DNA from 2 places in the Janthinobacterium sp. GW823-FHT03B06 genome. Region 1 is predicted to be linked to the other one. Evidence: riboswitches for the same ligand, from Rfam matches in the RefSeq annotation. Region 1 holds a riboswitch; the other holds the start of a gene.
What was found. A riboswitch is a leader RNA that binds a small molecule or an ion and turns the genes downstream of it on or off. The one in region 1 is predicted to bind thiamine pyrophosphate.
Positions count from the first base shown of each region.

Region 1 (3,181 bases):
GATGCGCTGCCGCAGGTGCAGGAACCGCAGGAAAGCCAGCGCACTTTGCTGTACGTGGAAGACAATCCCGCCAACCTGGCGCTGGTCGAGCAATTGATCGCCCGCCGCAGCGACTTGAAACTGCTGACGGCCATCGATGCGCATCTGGGCATCGACCTGGCGCGCACCTACCAGCCCGACGTGATCTTGATGGATATCAACCTGCCCGGCATCAGCGGCTATGGCGCGCTGCATATCCTGCATGATGATCCCCTCACCAGCCACATCCCCGTCATGGCCTTGTCGGCCAATGCCGTGCCGCGCGACATCGAGAAAGGCTTGCAAGCGGGCTTCTTCCGCTATCTCACCAAGCCGATCAAGGTGGTCGAATTCATGGATGCGCTCGATGTAGCCCTGCACCATGCAGCCGCGCACGGCCTGGCCGACGACACTCACGCAATACGCTAATTCAGCAATCAATTTTAGGAATACCGCCATGCTTCAAGCCACCGAGATCCTGAACGCCAGCATCCTCATCGTCGATGACCAGGAGGCCAACGTCATGCTGCTCGAACAGGTGCTGCGCAATGCCGGCTACACGCGCATCACGTCCACCATGGACCCGCAAGCCGTGCGCGCGCTGCATCAGCAGCACCGCTACGACCTGATCCTGCTCGACTTGCAGATGCCGGAAATGGATGGCTTCGAAGTCATGGAAGGCTTGCGCGACCTCGAGGCGGGCAGCTACCTGCCCGTGCTGGTGATCACGGCCCAGCCCGGCCACAAGCTGCGCGCCCTGCAAGCGGGCGCCAAGGATTTCGTCAGCAAGCCCTTCGACCTGGTGGAAGTCAAGACGCGCATCCACAACATGCTGGAAGTGCGCTTGCTGTACCAGAAGCTGGCCGAATACAACAAGTCGCTGGAACAGATGGTGGAAGACCGCACGGCGGAGCTGCGCGAAAGCGAAGCGCGCTTTCAGCGTTTCACGGAACTGTCGTCCGACTGGTACTGGGAACAGGATGCGCAGGGCAATTTGACGCGCTTTTCCGGCCCCGTGGCCGAGATGCTGGGCATCGGCAGCGAGGAAGAGCCGCAGCGCTGGAATGCCGCCGAGCGCGCCTTGCTCGACGCAAAAATTGCCGCGCGCGAACCGTTTCTCGACTTCATCTACAGCCGCGCCAACCTCGACGGCAGCACGCAGTACCTGCAGGTCAGCGGCGAACCGATGTTCGACAATGGCAGCCGCTTCATCGGCTACCGCGGCATCGGCCTCGATGTCACGGAGCGCTTGCGGGGAGCGTGATTTATACTTGGTGTTATTGATATTGACCAGGAAAAATCATGACTGACAAATCACCACCGCAATACTGGTTCCCCGCCAAGACCTATGGCTGGGGCTGGGGCTTGCCCATCACCTGGCAGGGCTGGCTGGTGTTCCTGGCCGCGCTGGCGCTGTTCGCCTGCGGCGCCTTCCTGTTCCCGCCGCAAACCATGCTCGTCGGCTACATCGTGTATGAAGTGGCCATCGTCGCCGTGCTCATTTTCATCTGCCAGCTGAAGGGCGAACCGACCGCCTGGCGCTGGGGCAAGAAGAAATAATCGTGACGCCATCTGCTGCATTGCAGCAGATGCGCAAAGACGACACCTGCAAGAAATCATCTGGCCACGCGGCGCGAACCGCGTATAATTGGCTCGCTGCCGCAAGGCGGCAAACGCTAGGGGTCCTGCCTTTCGCTGTGGAAACACAGTGCAAGCGCGGGTGAGAAATACCCTCCGAACCTGATCTGGATAATGCCAGCGAAGGGAAGCTTTAGGATGAACGCACCCCGCCTTTCCGCGTGCGTAATTCCGAACCTCCTTAGCTGGCTCCAGGCTTAAAAATAGTCTAGCCAAGGAGCCAAAATGAACGCCAACCCGAAATTCCTCTCCGCCACCGCCACGGTCGACGAAGCCGCCATCGCGCCGCTGCCCAATTCGCGCAAGATCTACGTGCAGGGCAGCCGCCCCGACATCCGCGTACCCATGCGCGAGATCAGCCAGTCCGACACGGAAGCATCGTTCGGCGGCGAAAAGAATCCGCCGATCTACGTCTACGATACCTCCGGCCCGTACACGGACCCGGACGTGCGGATCGACATCCGCTCGGGCCTCGATACGCCGCGCCTGCCATGGATCATGGAGCGGGCCGATACGGAAGAGTTGCCCGGCCCCACTTCCGACTACGGCATCGCCCGCCTGGCGGACCCGAAGCTGGCCGAGCTGCGTTTCAATCTGCACCGCAAGCCGCGCCGCGCCATTGCCGGCAAGAATGTTACACAGATGCATTACGCGCGCCAGGGCATCATCACGCCGGAAATGGAATTCGTCGCCATCCGCGAAAACATGCGCCGCCAGGAATATCTGCGTGAACTGAAAGCTTCCGGCCCCATGGGCGAGCGCCTGGCCGACCTGATGGGCCGCCAGCACCCGGGCCAGTCCTTCGGCGCCAGCATCCCGGCCGAGATCACGCCGGAATTCGTGCGCGAGGAAATCGCCCGCGGCCGCGCCATCATTCCCGCCAACATCAACCACCCGGAAGTCGAGCCGATGATCATCGGCCGCAATTTCCTCGTGAAAATCAACGCCAACATCGGCAATTCCGCCGTCACCTCGTCGATCGGCGAGGAAGTGGAAAAGATGACCTGGGCCATCCGCTGGGGCGGCGATAACGTGATGGACTTGTCTACCGGCAAGCATATCCACGAAACGCGCGAATGGATCGTGCGCAACAGCCCCGTGCCCATCGGCACCGTGCCCATTTACCAGGCCTTAGAAAAGGTCAACGGCAAGGCCGAGGATCTGACGTGGGAAATCTTCCGCGACACTTTGATCGAGCAGGCCGAGCAGGGCGTCGACTACTTCACCATCCACGCGGGCGTGCTGCTGCGCTACGTTCCGATGACGGCCAAGCGCCTGACGGGCATCGTTTCGCGCGGCGGCTCCATCATGGCCAAATGGTGCCTGGCGCACCACCAGGAATCGTTCCTGTACACGCATTTCGAAGAAATCTGCGAAATCATGAAGGCGTATGACGTGTCGTTCTCGCTGGGCGACGGCTTGCGTCCCGGTTCCATCTACGACGCCAACGACGAGGCGCAGCTGGGCGAATTGAAGACCCTGGGCGAGCTGACGCAGGTTGCCTGGAAGCACGACGTGCAAGTGA
Region 1 covers NZ_JBXAJE010000009.1:121,096-124,276, reverse strand. The annotation lists gene AC1RBA_RS24510 (hybrid sensor histidine kinase/response regulator) at 1-447, shown strand, start outside; gene AC1RBA_RS24505 (response regulator) at 476-1,282, shown strand; gene AC1RBA_RS24500 (hypothetical protein) at 1,321-1,578, shown strand; TPP riboswitch at 1,687-1,802, shown strand; gene thiC (phosphomethylpyrimidine synthase ThiC) at 1,882-3,181, shown strand, end outside.

Region 2 (3,181 bases), on a different contig from region 1:
CAACAATTGGCCCCGCCTTGAACAGCGCTTCCTTCATGGCCGTATCGAGGCGCGCGTCGCGGCGGCGCATCCATTCGAGCAGCATGGCCGCTTCCTTGCGGCTCGTGTCGCCCGCATGCGCCAGCACGCGGCGCAGTTCCGGGTCCGTGCACGCCTCGAAGCGCTGGCTGTTCAAGTCCAGCGCCTGCAGCGCGGCGATGGTGGCGCCGATGGCGCGGTGCATGTCGAGCGCGGTGGCCGGCAAGCCGGATTCTTCCAGTGGGACGGTGGTCATGCGCATTCCTTTTCGCGTGGTGGTGACATCGGCTGCATTCTCCACCGCGCCGACGAAAAGCTCAAGCGTCCACAACACGATTTCACCCGTTCGGCCATAATCATGCCTCAGCAACAGCCTACACCTCGGCAGCGGGAGCCCCATGTTCAATTTCGATTTTTACAATCCGACGCAAATCCTCTTCGGCCAGGGCCAGATCGCCGCCATCGCCGGCCTGATCCCGCCGCAGGCCCGAGTGCTCATGACGTATGGCGGCGGCAGCATCAAGCAGAACGGCGTCTACGATGAAGTCAAGGCGGCACTGGCCGGCCACACGGTACTGGAATTTGCCGGCATCGAACCCAATCCCAGCTATGAAACCCTGATGCAGGCCGTGGCCATGGTGAAAAGCGAGCGCATCGATTTCCTGCTGGCCGTCGGCGGCGGCTCCGTGGTCGATGGCACCAAGTTCATCGCCGCCGCCGCCCTGCATGAAGGCGAGGCATGGGACATCCTGGCCAAAGGCGGCAAGATCGTCGAGGCCGCCCTGCCCTTCGGCACGGTGCTCACCTTGCCGGCCACGGGTTCCGAAATGAATGGCTCGGCCGTGATCACGCGCAAGGCCACGCAGGAAAAGCGCTCGTTCATGAGCCGCAAGGTGTATCCGAAATTCTCCGTGCTGGACCCGTCGAAAACGTTCACCTTGCCGCTGCGCCAGGTGGGCAACGGTGTCGTCGACGCGTTTGCGCATGTGATGGAACAGTACCTGACCTACCCCGTGAACGCGTCCGTGCAAGACCGCTTCGCGGAAGGGATTTTATTGACCCTGATCGAGGAAGGCCCGAAAGCCCTGTCGCACCCGGACGACTACGACGTACGCGCCAACGTGATGTGGAGCGCCACCCTGGCCTTGAACGGCCTGATCGGCGTAGGCGTGCCGCAGGACTGGTCCACGCACGCCATCGGCCACGAATTGACGGCCCTGTACGAGCTCGACCATGCGCAGACCCTGGCCATCATCCTGCCCAGCATGCTGCGCGTGCGCAAGCAGGCCAAGCGCGCCAAGCTGCTGCAATACGCGGCCCGCGTGTGGGGCCTCGATGGCGGCGACGAGGACGGCCGCATCGAGGCGGCCATCGCGCGCACGGAATTCTTCTTCCGCCACATGGGCGTCAAGACGCGCCTGGCCGACTACGGTCTGAACCACGCGAGCGTGGACGCCGTCGTGTCCGCCCTGGAAGCGCACGGCATGACGACGCTGGGCGAACAGCGCGAAGTGACGCCCGCCGTCAGCCGCAAGGTGCTCGAACTCAGTTTGTAGATTCGCGTCACAGTGTTGTAAAACGGTCAGCCGGGTGGGACAGCTGGCCGTGCTTCATGCTAAGCTGTCATTTCGCTAGGGGTCCTGGAGCAGTCATCCGGGTGAGAGATACCCTTCGTACCTGATCTGGATAATGCCAGCGAAGGAAAGCGCAAAGTACCTCCCTCCTTTGATAGCTCCTGCGTTGGCGCCAGCCGAACAAGCAGCCTGCCGTGCTCTTTCCCGAGACGGCTTGAACCACGAGCACTCTATGTCCACACCGAATTTATCCGTTTCTGTATTGACCCTGGCCATCCTGCACGCGTTTGCCGCGCCTGCCCTGGCCGCAAATGACGCCGTCGAAGCCGCCGAGCCGCAGGCCCAGAATATGGCCGAAGTCGTCGTCACGGCCAGCAAGGCGCCGGCCGCCAAGCGCGCCTCCGTGGGCGGTTTCAGCGACGCGCCGCTGCTGCAGACGCCCGCGTCCGTCACCGTCATTTCGCAGAAAGACATGCAGGACTTGCAAATTCGCAACCTCAGCGATGCCGTCAAGCTCGACGCCAGCATCAACGATGCCTACAACGCCGTCGGCTATGCGGAACAGTTCACGATCCGCGGTTTCAAGCTCGACAACAATTCCAGCTACCGCAAGGATGGCGTGGCCATTCCTGGCGACACGCAAATTCCGCTGGAAAACAAGGAACGCATCGAAGTGCTGAAAGGCCTGGCCGGCTTGCAGGCGGGCGTGGCCGCGCCGGGCGGCGTGATCGACTTCATCGTCAAGCGCCCCACCGCCGCGCCGCTGCGCACGGTCACCGTGGAAGCGCGTGAGCGGGGCACCCTGTACGGCGCCATCGACCTGGGCGGCCGCCTGGAAGACACGCGCTTCGGCTACCGCGTCAACGTGGCGGCCGAGCGTCTGCGCTCCTACATCAAGGGCGCGGACGGCAACCGCAAGTTCATTTCCGGCGCCTTCGACTGGCAAATCTCGCCGCAAGCGCTGCTGCAGCTCGACGCCGACTACCAGGACAAGGCGCAGGCGACGGCGCCCGGCTTCCAGCTGCTGAATAACACGACCTTGCCGACCGGCATCAGCGCCGACGCCATGCTCAACCTGCAGCCGTGGACGCGCCCCGTGGAAACCGTCACCAGCAATATCGGCCTGCGCTTCCAGTACGCGTTCAATGACGACTGGCGCGCCACCCTGTCGGCCAACCAGCACTCGTTCAAGCGCGACGACTACACGGCCTTCCCGTATGGCTGCAGCGGACAGGACCTGTACCCCGGCTTCTGCGGCAATGGCGATTACGACGTGTACGACTACCGCAGCCTGGGCGAGACGAAAAAACCGCTGAGCGCGCAAGCCATGATCCAGGGCAAGTTCGCCACCGGCTCCCTGCGCCATGAACTCACGGCCGGCGTCTCGACCTTCCGCCGCAAGGACCGTGCCGGCCTGTATGTGTACGACTGGGTCGGCGTGAGCAACATCTACCAGCCGCAGATCGTCGGCACGTCGCCCGGCGTCACGGGTCCCGTGCGCCTGGTGCGCAAGGATACGGAAAACTCCGTCTTCGTGCAGGATATCGTCAGCCTGGCGCCGAACTGGAAACTGCATGGCGGCTTGCGCC
Region 2 covers NZ_JBXAJE010000002.1:230,439-233,619, forward strand. The annotation lists gene AC1RBA_RS06945 (ferritin family protein) at 1-274, opposite strand, end outside; gene AC1RBA_RS06950 (iron-containing alcohol dehydrogenase) at 417-1,574, shown strand; TPP riboswitch at 1,642-1,739, shown strand; gene AC1RBA_RS06955 (TonB-dependent siderophore receptor) at 1,825-3,181, shown strand, end outside.
Region 2: another riboswitch for thiamine pyrophosphate. It lies ahead of AC1RBA_RS06955 (TonB-dependent siderophore receptor); the one in region 1 lies ahead of thiC (phosphomethylpyrimidine synthase ThiC).